3 regions of the Herbaspirillum sp. GCM10030257 genome follow, and region 1 is predicted to be linked to each of the others. Evidence: predicted binding sites of a transcription regulator. Region 1 holds the regulator's gene; each other region holds the start of a gene.
What was found. The regulator FNR, encoded in region 1, switches genes on or off when oxygen is low (the NO sensors DNR and NnrR bind a similar motif). The targets are predictions, from matches to a motif close to TTGATNNNNATCAA.
Positions count from the first base shown of each region.

Region 2: ACFQUU_RS24070 (universal stress protein) is a predicted target of FNR. The motif match lies at 2,602-2,615, and genes of this name have one in related genera.
Region 3: ACFQUU_RS02975 (agglutinin biogenesis protein MshI) is a predicted target of FNR. The motif match lies at 1,530-1,543, and genes of this name have one in related genera.

Region 1 is NZ_JBHTDH010000012.1:75,132-79,306, forward strand. Features, by position in the region: gene ACFQUU_RS18125 (hypothetical protein) at 1-185, shown strand, start outside; gene fnr (fumarate/nitrate reduction transcriptional regulator Fnr) at 400-1,158, shown strand; gene ACFQUU_RS18135 (hypothetical protein) at 1,229-1,468, opposite strand; gene ACFQUU_RS18140 (FixH family protein) at 1,627-2,160, opposite strand; gene ccoG (cytochrome c oxidase accessory protein CcoG) at 2,205-3,599, opposite strand; gene ccoP (cytochrome-c oxidase, cbb3-type subunit III) at 3,672-4,175, opposite strand, start outside.
Region 2 is NZ_JBHTDH010000026.1:487-4,661, reverse strand. Features, by position in the region: gene ACFQUU_RS24085 (FAD-dependent oxidoreductase) at 1-386, opposite strand, end outside; gene ACFQUU_RS24080 (helix-turn-helix domain-containing protein) at 1,040-1,627, shown strand; gene ACFQUU_RS24075 (hypothetical protein) at 1,776-2,339, shown strand; gene ACFQUU_RS24070 (universal stress protein) at 2,721-3,164, shown strand; gene folE (GTP cyclohydrolase I FolE) at 3,259-3,873, opposite strand.
Region 3 is NZ_JBHTDH010000002.1:97,791-101,965, forward strand. Features, by position in the region: gene ACFQUU_RS02960 (prepilin-type N-terminal cleavage/methylation domain-containing protein) at 1-19, shown strand, start outside; gene ACFQUU_RS02965 (PilW family protein) at 16-954, shown strand; gene ACFQUU_RS02970 (MSHA biogenesis protein MshP) at 951-1,445, shown strand; gene ACFQUU_RS02975 (agglutinin biogenesis protein MshI) at 1,632-2,543, shown strand; gene ACFQUU_RS02980 (PilN domain-containing protein) at 2,540-3,238, shown strand; gene ACFQUU_RS02985 (MSHA biogenesis protein MshJ) at 3,235-3,948, shown strand; gene ACFQUU_RS02990 (MSHA biogenesis protein MshK) at 3,933-4,175, shown strand, end outside.

The sequences.
Region 1 (4,175 bases):
GCAAGCTGGCGCGGGTGCATTTCTGGCTGGCGAACGTGTCCTTGCCGGTCATGGCCGTATCGCTTGCCCTCGTGGTCACCGGCAGCCGGTCGGTGATTCCGGTGCTTGCCATTTCGGAAATACTTGCTGCTGCGGGAATCATTGCGTTTGCAGCCAATATCTTTCTGAATCTGAAGGGACGCTGAAGGAACGATAAGCTGGGGCGGCTACCTGTTCCCGCATTCGGGAATCGCCCCAGGTCGCGCAGGCCGAGGATGAAATCATCTACATAAGGCAATTCACGAAGCCACAAGCGGGTTTGCGGCAAATATCAGCTTGGAAAACAGGGTGGCAGCCCTAGATGGCACAGCGCTTGCATTAGGGGTTGCAACTGCTAATCAGGACTATAGGTCTGCCACCATGAACATCGCCATCGCCCAAGCACCTTCGACAACATCCAGCCGCGCCGCCATCAGCACCCGCTGCTCGGCTTGCAGCATGCATCAGATCTGCCTGCCCACCGGCCTCAAGGAAGATGACATGGACAAGCTGGACCAGATCATCGGCCGTCGCCGCAAGGTGGCGCGCGATACGCATTTGTATCGCGTAGGCGATTCCTTCACTAACCTGTACGCAATCCGCCTGGGCCATTTCAAGACCCATCAGGTCAATCCCAGCGGCGATCAGCAGGTGACTGGCTTCCAGATGGCCGGCGAACTGCTCGGCATGGATGCAATCAGTACCGACCGCCATCATTGCGACGCGATCGCGCTGGAAGACAGCGAAGTCTGCGAGATCCCGTTCTCGCGCCTGGAAAGCCTGTTTGGTGACATGCCCGTCCTGCTGCGCCACTTCCATCGCATGATGAGTCAGGAAATCACACGTGAACAAAGTGTCATGCTCCTGCTGGGCAACATGCGTGCGGAACAGCGTTTTGCCGCCTTCCTCACTAATCTTTCATCCCGTTACTCGGTGCGTGGTTATTCGTCCACCGACTTCCAGTTGCGCATGACGCGTGAAGAGATCGGCAATTACCTTGGCCTGACCATCGAAAGCATCAGCCGCCTCTTGTCAAAATTCAAGAAACGCGGCTGGATCAAGGTCAGCAATCGCAAAGTGGAACTGGTTGATCCCGCCACGCTGAAGGAAGTTGCCGCTGGTACCAAAACCTGCGCCTGAGCGGCTCCTGCTCTGAATCGGGAGCCCCCTACGGATATTTCTATCTTGCGAAGCGCTGGGGATTCGTTATCTAAAACGGTATCTTTTTATCGTTGGGAACCGCCAGCAGATAGCAGGTCAGCATGCTCGCCAGCGAACAAAATGCCCAGATACTGAAGAATCCAATGGTGTACACCGCCAGGGGATTTACCTCGATATGGTTCCCGACCAAGGCAAGGTCATGCGGGTCGAACAGGGAAAACAAGAATCCCTCGGCCACAATGGCAACCAGAAATGACGGCCACAACACAACCATAATCAATCTTGCCATTTCGGCATCCTCCATCCCGTCTAACGCGCTAATCCTTTAACGCGCTTTCGTTGTACCGCCGCTGTTTTTCGTTGGGGTTACCCTATCCTGCCATGCCATCGATTCCCGGATTCGGGAATTCTTTCGTAAATCCGGGAATGAAGGCATGCCTGCTCGGCTTACCTGATAGCGTCGGCGGTAATGCTCACCGAGCGCTGCTTCGGGTAATCCCAGACCTGATGCAAGCGCCAGTCGCGGCGCTCGCTTTCGATCAATACCTGCCAGCGTGCCATATCGAGCATCGGCAGGGCAACCTGGAAAGCTCCATCGCGGTCAGGACTCGCCTGCAGGTGGATGTCCTTTTCCGGCTGGGTCGAATGCACCAGCTTGATGGTCAATTTGCCAGTCGCTGCATCTCCGAGTCCATTCACCGTTCCCGAAAGCATGCCTGCAGCCGGGTCATAGCGCAAGCCGGCCTGCAAGCGCATATCCGCAGCGATCCGATCACGGGTCAAGTCCTGGTTGATGACCTTGCCTTCCTTGTAATAGTCGTCGACCACCAGTGCATCCTGCTGGGTGAAGGCCACCCATGTGGTGTGTATTCCTGCTACCACCACGATCGCCGGGCCCAGCATGATGAGCCAAGGCCAACGGTGCATGTACCATGGCCTAGCCGAGGTCGGTGCCGTTCCGGATCGAATATTGGTACACATTTTCTGCTCCTTCTTTAACTGCGTCTTGGGCTGCTTAACCGTACTTAGCGGGGTACGAAAAAGACCGCTTTCTCTGTAACCTGCAACCGTTCGTCATCGACTGCAACCAGCTCGAACTGAATCTTGTTCGAGCCTTTTTCACCTTTGCCGTGCGGCACGCGCACCCTGACAGGTACACCACGCGAAGCAGTCCCTTCCAGTTCGACCATCACAGGTGTGGCCAGTGCAATGCCATCGATACCGGCAACCGAAATGCGGAAGCGATGCGGCTGCTCATCGGTGTTCATGATTTGCAGGCGATAGACGTTTTCAATAATACCCTCTTCTACCTCACGTCCCATTGCACCACGGTCGCGGATCACGTCCATCTTCACCGGGGTGCGTCCGAGCAGGGAGCCGAACGATGACAGCACGATCAGGGCAAGGATTGCGCTATAAATCAATATGCGCGGACGCATCGCACGCCTGCGAATGTCTCTGGCGCTCAATCCCTTTTCCATTGCATTCTCGGTGGAGTAACGCACCAGGCCGCGCGGCGCGCCAATCTTGTCCATCACCGAATCGCATGCGTCGATACATGCCGCACAGCCGATGCAGTCGGATTGCAGGCCATCGCGGATATCGATGCCGGTCGGGCAAACCTGTACACACATCGAGCAGTCGATGCAGGACCCCAGGGCCGACGCGTCGGCCTTGCGTGTTCTGGCGCCGCGTGGCTCGCCGCGCTTGGCGTCATAGGTAACGGTCAGCGTATCCTTGTCGAACATCGAGCTCTGGAAACGTGCATACGGACACATGTATTTGCACACCTGCTCGCGCATCCAGCCGGCATTGCCATAAGTGGCAAATGCGTAGAACAGTATCCAGAACCATTCCCACGGGCCGAGCCCCAGGTTGGCGACTTTACCGGCCAGCGTATGGATAGGGGTGAAATACCCGACGAAGGTAAATCCGGTCCACAGTGCGACCGCAGCCCATGCCAGATGCTTGGATGACTTGCGCACGAACTTGTCGACGCTCATGGGCTGGCGGTCAAGGCGCATGCGTGCGCTACGGCTGCCTTCGATCTTGCGCTCGATCCACATGAAGATTTCCGTGTAGACCGTTTGCGGACAGGCATAGCCGCACCAGAGTCGGCCGGCAATCGCCGTGAACAAAAACAGGGAATAAGCGCAGACGATCAGTAGCAGCGCGAGATAAATAAAGTCCTGTGGCCACAGTACGATGCCGAACAGGTAAAACTTGCGCGATACCAGATCAAACAGTACCGCCTGACGGTCGTTCCATGACATCCATGGCAAACCGTAGAAGACGAGTTGGGTGAGCCACACACAAAGCCAGCGCCAGTTCGCGTACCAGCCTTTCGCTTCGCGCGGATAGATTTCCTGGCGTGCCTGGTACATGGTGACGACAGAAACCTTGACAGCAGGTTCGCTCATTATTTCACTCTTTGCTTGATGTGGCCGGGATGCCTGATGGCTGCCCGGCCGTGAACATCGGATTACCAGACTTTACTTCTCGGCGACCAGCGCCTTGTCGTTGGACAGGCCCCAGACGTAGGCAGCCAATACATGGACTTTGCCTTCACCCAGGAAGTCATGGAATGCAGGCATGGTGTTGCTGCGGCCCTTGCGGATGGTTTCCATGATGGTGTCCGCACTGCCGCCGTACAGCCAGATCTTGTCGCTCAGGTTTGGTGCGCCGAGCGCCGGGTTACCCTTGCCACTCGCACCGTGGCATGCTGCGCAGGCCGCGAACTTGTCCTTGCCGAAAGCAACCTTGATCGGGTCCGAAGTCGAGCCGGACAGGCTAAGTACGTAGTGGGCGACATTCTCGACATCCTTGTCCGAACCCAAAGCAGCGGCCATGGAAGGCATCATGCCGTTACGGCCGTTCAGGATGGTCGTCTTGATGATGTCAGGCTCACCGCCATACAACCAGTCCTTGTCGGTCAGATTGGGATAACCCTTGTTGCCGCGGGCATCGGAACCATGGCACTGCGCGCAGTAGGTCAT
Region 2 (4,175 bases), on a different contig from region 1:
TAGAGATAGCCTTCCAGTCGCGAGAATCCGCATTGAATTCCTTCATTAAGAATAATTCGCTCTACAAGGTCTGTCGCTTGTCGAAAGGCGTTCGCGACGAGCACCGCGTTTTCGGAACCAAAACGATTTTCGATCTGAAAATAGCGCTCGTCTGGCGGAAAAAAGTGTGCTGTAGTGCGTCCTGTCTCGCCGGCACCCACCCCGACCGCGTCAATCACAGTCACTGTCCGCCCTTCTTTGGACAGGAGGTAGGCCGCAGTAAGTCCGGCTATTCCTGCACCTATTACACACACATCGGTGTGTACATTTTCGTTGAGCGAGGGAAACATTGGTACGTCATACGTCGCGTGCCAAAGTGATACGGAGCCAACGTCATTTCCGTTCATTATCTTCTCCAGTGAGAAACGCTCCAGAATCTGCGCAACCCTCACGTCGTCATGAACCGCTCATCGCAATTGGCCCAGTAAGTGGTGTCCGAGGCGCAGAGATGTTGCAGAGTGGATTTGCAGCACATATCGATACCATATCTGATTAGATGGACTTGAGGTTCTTGGCGTTCCGGTAAAAGATTGCTTTATTCACTTGTCCTCATCCAGCACGGCAATACGAAAGCTCTCCAGTTTTTGATGGCCAGGAAACGCTTCATGCTATCGACATTAAGTCATCTGTACCTACACTGAAAGTCTTCCCTCAGTGTCTTCCAACAAGATTTAGTCGCATACAGCAGTTTATCTTGAAGATATATCACGTTGTGATATATTGTAATGGTGAAAATCAAGCGGTTCCGTTCAGTGTTCGGATAAGCGTGTGAAATTGAATACTTAGTACTAGGGCTAAGACCTGCCGGCACGTACGCATTACCTTACTGTTACATCAATGGATCTTCTCTATCGCCTGATCCGCAAACATCGGCCCATGATTAAATTACAAGCTTTGATCGTTAAGGAAATGTCGCCTATGGAATTTCGCTACTGACTTCTACTCTATTCGACCGACGCAGGTTTTACTCCGTTTAAGTATGGACACATTGAGTTAAGAAATGGCATGCTATTTTTACCTCGCACGAGAGCCGGCACTGCAGGCGGCTGAAAAAACTCGGTTATCCCGACACCTCTCAGGCCGTAAGGTAGATCACTGGGTCATGGAGGATTCCAATGAGGTGCGATCCACCGCCTATTCGCGGCGTTTTCAAAAATTGCTACGAACTCTGAGTAACGACGATACATTGATTGTTGAACGCCTACAGGATTTCGGTTGTGGCCCTCTTGAAGCGATTGCCTTGATCAATACGCTGATGTCCCGCATGATAGAAATCGTGATCCTTGAATTCAGCGAGCACCACCTTGCTGCGCCGGAGAATAGCGCTGCCATCAAGATGCTAAACGCAATCATCGGCTTGGATCCGAAGGCTTTCGATTCTCGTCCTTCCCAAAGCGCTGAGTCCGGTTGCAGGCCCCGCCACAAGAACGACGACTTGGTCAGAGAAACGATCATCACGCAGTACTCATTAGGGGAAAGCGTGACTTCGATCGCACGACAGTACAACGTTTCGCGATCAACTATTGCAAAAATTGTTCAGCCTCCACGCATATATGAGCCATTCTATCAGCGCGCATTCGGCGACTGAATGCACTTACTCGATGCTGAGGTTTAGTTTGTATTGAAATAAAACGCTAATGGTCAGTTGCCACCTTACGCGGCTAATTTCCGATCATGTAAGCGCGTCTACATAGAACCATTTCGTGGCTATTTGAGCAGGAACTGAAGGAAAGCTAATGAATATCGAAACGCGCCAGCAGTTTGAAGCATGGGCAGCCACCTATGACCTCGATTTGAAACCGGCCCGATGCTCAATGGGGGAATTTCAGTATTGCGAACTAAACACAGACTTCGCATGGCAAGCATGGAAGATACAGGCCGATGCACTTGAGCAGATGCGTGAACGGTTGGCTGCTTTGGAGATAGAAAATGGCATTCTGAAGAGCGACGCGGCAAAGGCATTTGCTTTGCGGATCGCTGACAGGCGTCTTATTGTCCACGCGTTACGGGAGGCAAAGTGTTACCGCAATCTTCGCGCACATCCCAACATGCTATTACCATCGCCTGACCAAGCTTGTTGTGCGCCCGACGAAAGCTTGTCACAGCGCGGTTGTGCGTTGGTTTCGCGACATAGGCGCAAGTGGAAGAAATCGGTAAAGCAGGACAGGCGAGCGTGGCGGCGTTACGCCAATCGCTGGAAAGCTCAACATACTTCCGCGTGGCGCAGTCAGCTCGAGCATTTGATTGCACGCTGTAACCATTGCATTGATCGATACGTTGCTTTTTTTATCTTGCCTTAACCGTGATCCTGATCCGGACGTACTTATGCTCAGTACTTGCCGCTGGATCGCTGTGCACTTCACGTGGGCCAGGGCCATCCGCGTGCCGTGCTGTACGGTGTAGCAATGGTTGCAATAGTTCCCATTGCTTATCAGTAAGTCCTTCTTTTGACACCAGATGAAACCCTTCACGTCCAGAATATCATCGAAAACACGCATCGATTGAATTCTGAAGATAGGACACAGTGTCTTGAATATATATCACATTGTGATATATTTAATGTAGATGCAAATGAATGTGGATATCGGTTGATTGATGTTGGTGTTTGACATAGGGCGATATCTTTCTAGCCGCGTTCATTCCGAGTGCTGCCTGTGTCATCTAACTCCATGGAGGATGCTATGTTTGATACGATCCTTGTTCCGACCGACGGCTCACAATTATCCGCCAAGGCAGTTAACGCCGCTGTGCAGTTCGCCAATGAACATGGCAGTGAAATTGTCGCATTTTCAGTAACGGAGCCGTATATGTATTCCGCGCTGGCCGATGGATTCATCGCGGATACCACCAACACGGAAGAGTTCGACGAAGACATGGAAAAGCTGGCACGGGCGCATGTCGAGGAAATTGCCAGCCTGGCCAGGGCTAAGAACGTCCGGTGCCGAACGACTACAGTGCGATCTTATGACCCTGCGCATGAGATCATCGCGGCGACGAAGAGGTACCGTTGCGATGTCATATTCATGGCCACACATGGACGTTCCTGGCTTGGAAACTTGCTAATTGGAAGTGAAACCCAAAAAGTACTTACACATTCCTCAATTCCGGTCGTGGTGTTCCGCTAAGTCGTTGCAGCAGAGGTTCATGTGTCGTGTCAGCTTTCAGGAAAACCTGTCTGGAACCGACACCGCATTTTCTATGATAGTGCGTAGCTATATGTCATACAGATGATGACCTCTCTTGGACAAGCGAAAAGAATTCGCTCCTGAGCGCATCCGAAGTTTGCATTTCACCTAGCAGCGCTGAGGTCACGGTTTCTTCGCCGCGAGTCTGAATCCCACGGCTCTCCATGCACATATGACGGCATCGTATGACGACGCCTACCGAACGCGGTGCCAGATGTGACATGAGGGACTCGGCGATCTGTATGGTGAGCCGCTCCTGAACCTGGAGTCGCTGAGAAAAGCACTGAACCAACCTTGTCAGCTTCGACAATCCCACAATCGCATCTTGAGGGGTATAACCGATCGTCGCGGTCCCAAAAAATGGCGCCAGATGGTGCTCGCAGTGGCTATAAACCGGGATCCCGCGCACAATAATCAATTCGTTATAGCGTTGTGCGCCATCCTGAAACACCTTCAGAATATGAGCTGGATCCTGATGGTAGCCGGCGGTCCAGTGTTTCCATGCCTTCTCCACACGCCGTGGCGTTTCAAGAAGACCCTGACGATCTGGGTCTTCACCGAGATGGGATAACAGGCGACGCCAATCAATCTCCGTAAACTCGTCCTGGCTGTTGAGGATATTCCATCGTTCGTGTTCTTGCAGGTCCATGGCTGTCATTCCGTTCTTTGTTTAAATCGTGTTAGTTCTGCGGACACACAGATGGCTTTTTCCATGCATCTCTCGGCGACAACGATTACTTAGAGCGCTGCGTGATCAGCTTAAAGCACAGGTACCTGGCTGAAAATTGACGCAGATCTCGGTGTGGTGGGCAATGGGGCATTGGGGCATCCTTTTTGATCCCGTGGGCATGCCTTGTCGCTCCTCTCCTCCTGAGGGTTTCAAGAGATTAGATGTCCTCAAAACCAGCTGCGTTCCCGTCCCATAACGAGTTAGGGTCTTGTGTCCGCCAG
Region 3 (4,175 bases), on a different contig from region 1:
GCCGCCTGACGAACCATGAACAATCCTGCCACGCATAAGAGAGCGGAAATACATGAGCACAGGAGGGCAAGCTCAAGCATAGGCGTTCGCGGCTTCACCCTGGTCGAACTCGTGATCGTCATTGCCCTTACCGGTGTTATTGCGGCGGGGCTGATGGTCTTCTTCATTCCGGCAACAAACAGCTATTTCGATGCGCGGCGCAGGGCCGGTCTGACCGACAATGCCGATACCGCACTGCGGCGCATGGCGCGTGATATCCGGATGGCGGTGCCGAATTCGATCCGCAGCCCGAGCAACCATTGCTTTGAGTTGCTGCCAACGATTACCGGGGGACGCTATCGCCTGGCGTCGGATGTCACCAACGACGCCGCCACCTGTACGACTGCCACCTGCAGCATGCCGCTCGATACATCGCAGCCATCGACCGGTTTCGACGTGTTGTCGCCAATGTCGACCTTGCCTGCCGTCGGCGACTGGGTTGTGATCGGCAATCAGAATCCGAATGACGTCTACGCGGGTACAACCAGGGCCGCAATTACAGCGATTGCCAGTTCGCCGCAGGCGACGTTCGGGCAGCAGCGGCTCTCGTTCAACGCTCATCAGTTCCCGCTCGGTTATGCAGGCGGACGATTCAGCATCGTTGCCAATAATGGCAATGCGCCCGCAGTCTTTTATGTCTGTGAGGGAGCGGACGGCACCGTCGATGCGCAAGGCAACGGAAAGGGCACGTTGTACCGGCTGCATCATGGCTTTACGCCGGCTTATCCGACAGCCTGTCCGGCGACAGCGGATGCTGCCGTGGTGACCAGGAATGTCAGAAGCTGCAATTTTGTTTACAACCCCACTATCGGTAGTACGCAGCAACGTGGCTTCGTCTGGATGCAACTCGACCTGAGCGACAGCAACGAAACCGTATCGTTGTCGTTTGGGGCTCATGTGGACAACGTGCCATGACAAGACAGGGATCGCAAAAAGGTTTTGGTGCCATTGCGGCAATTGTCGTGCTTGTCATTCTCGCCGCCCTTGCTGGAGCGATAGTCAAGTTCGGTACGGCACAGCAGCTCGGTTCGGCACAGGACATTGAATCGGCCCGTGCATGGCAGGCGGCGAAGGCGGGGACGGATTGGGGCCTGTTCCAGATCTTTCAGCCGACTGGTATCTGGCGCACTGCGGGCAACTGCAATGGGGCCGCACAGACCTTGAACCTGACCGCAGTCAATGGCCTCCGCGTTACCGTGCGCTGCACGGCAACGGATAATTTTGTTGAGGGTGAAACGGCGGCGGGTACGCCACAATCGGTACGGGGTTATCGGGTTGAGGCAATAGCGTGCAATTCCTCAGTCTGTCCGGATAACAATGCCGCCACCACGGCGGGCTACGTTGAGCGTGCGCGACAGGTAATTGCCTTTTGTCCGATAGGCACAAATCCGGGCGATTGCCCATAGGGGATTTCCACTAACACCCACTTTAGTTTCTATTTGGAAATAGATTAAAACAAGTCTGTTGGTTTGCTGATTGACATAGGGAAATTGATTGACAGCAAGGGCTTATTCCCATAAGTTCAGGTGGTTTCTCATCTTCACTTCGACAGCATGTTTTCCTTTGCAAAAACTAAAAAAAATCCGGGATGGATGGCCGTTAGTTTGCACGCAGACGGCATTTGCGCCGTTCATGTTGTCCGACCGCCAAATGGCAAGCCGAGGGTCGAATCCGCGGTCTTCGAGCCGCTGGAAAACCTCTCTGTCGCTGATGCATTGGACAAGCTTGGCAAAGGGCTTAGTCTGTCGCATTACCATTGTTCCACCCTGCTGGGTCCGCGCGAATACCAAATGCTGTCAGTCGAAGCGCCATCCGTACCGCCCGAGGAACTCAAGGCGGCGATCCGTTGGCGTATCAAGGATATGCTGGACTTTCACATCGATGACGCCACCATTGATGTACTTGACGTTCCCACTGATAAAAATTCATCAAGTCGCACGCACACCATGTACGCAGTGGCGGCACGCAATAACGTTATTCAGACGCGACAGGATTTGCTGGGAGGCGTCAAGATCCCCTTGTCGGTCATTGATATTCCCGACATGGCACAACGCAATATCTCGGCTTTGCTGGAGCCGGAAGGTCGCGGTGTCGCATTTCTTTCCTTTGATGCAGAAGGTGGCTTGTTGACGGTCACCTATTCGGGTGAACTCTATCTGACGCGGCGGATTGACGTTTCGCTATCTCAGTTGCAGCAGACCTATGGGGATGACCGCGTTGCCTGCCATGAAAGAATCACACTCGAACTGCAGCGTTCGCTGGATCACTTCGAGCGGCAATATCAGTTCGTCACGGTAACAAGGCTTTTTCTCGCACCGCTTGGCGAAGGAGGCGAGTCCTTGCGCAATTACCTTTCGACGAACCTGTATATTCCCGTCGAAAACGTTGATCTGGGATCGATAGTCGATATCACAAAAATTCCCGACCTTGGATCGGCGCAGTCGCAGCAGCGTTATTTCATGACGCTGGGCGCGGCCTTGCGGCACGAGGAGAAGACGCTGTGAGTCAGCAGATCAATCTCTTCAACCCGATTTTTCTAAAACAGAAAAAGCACTTTTCAGCAGTCACGATGGCCCAGGGTTTGGGCGCAATCCTGCTTGGCTCATTTGTCGTCGCCGGTTATGCGCAGATGCAGCTGGGTGTGATGCAGGAACAGGCCACTGCCACGGCAACCCAGCTTAGCGCTACCAAGGCCCAGCTGGCAAAAGTCAGCGCAGACTATCCTCCCCGGCAGAAAAGCAAGGAAATTGAAGCGCAACTGCAACATGTGGAAACGGAATTACAGTCACAAACCCAGGCATATGACTTCGTGCGCAGTGGCGGCGTGGGGAATACGAACGGCTATTCCGCGTACATGCGCGCGTTTTCGCGTCAGATTGTCGAGGGACTCTGGCTGACCAGTTTCGGAATCGACGGTGTCGCCAACGAATTCGAGTTGCGCGGGCGCGCTCTGCAGCCTGAACTTGTGCCCACATATATCAGTCGTCTCAAGAAAGAGACGGTCATGCAAGGCAAGTCATTCTCGCAACTGACGATGGTGACTCCGGATGTGGATCCGCCGCCTGGCACGGCGGGGGACGCCCCAGCAGCTGCCGCGGCCAAGCCGGTCCCGGCGCGCTATGTCGAATTCGTACTGAAGTCTTCAGGCGTGACCTCGGATGCCAACAAACAGGCCGGTTCGGGAGCGATCGTACAATGAAAGAATACTGGGAAAAACTCGCGATCAGGATAGACGCACTAAGCTTGCGCGAACGCGCAATGGCCTTCGGGATTGCTGCGCTGGTGCTGGTATCGCTGGTCAACAGCTTTCTGGTTGATCCCCAGTTTTCGCAACAAAAGAAACTGGCCCAGAAGGTCAATGAGGATCAGCAGCAGATTGCGGCAATGCAGGCTGAAATTCGGCAGCGCGTGATGTCGCATGACGTCGATCCGGATGCGTCAATCCGGCTGCGCCTGCAGCAGTTGCTGCAGCAATCGGCGAAGATCAAAAGCGAGCTGGCAGGTATGCAAAATGGTCTCGTTTCGCCGGACAAGATGCCCATGCTGTTGGAAGATCTGCTCAAGCGCGAGGGGCGTCTCCGCCTGAAATCGTTGAAGACGTTGTCGGTCTCGCTGTTGAATGAGCCTCTGGAGGTTGTTCCAGCTCCGGGCGTTGTTCAGGCTGGCAAGCCTGAATCAAAGAATAAGGCCGATCATGCGGAGCCCACGGGGGCCGTATACAAGCATGGCGTCGAGATTGTCGTTGTAGGCAGCTATGCGGATATTACACATTACCTTGAGCAGCTTGAGCGCATGCCATGGCAGCTTTTTTGGGCAAAAGCCAGGTTGAATGTCGACGCCTATCCCGATTCGAGTCTGACGTTGACTCTCTTCACGCTCAGCCTGGATAAAAAATGGCTCAACATTTGAGTAAAACAATTAAAACAGTCACAATGGCCACGATTTATTTGATGGCAACTCAAGCTATGAACGCTGCAGCTCAGGCATTGCCGGATCCGACTCGACCGCCCGCGGCTTTGCAGAAAGATGAGCGGGAAACGGAAAAGGTTCCGGCCGCGCCTGAATTGCAATCCATACTGATTTCGCCCAAGCGACGCGTCGCTACAATCAATGGTCAGATTGTCCATGTGGGGGAC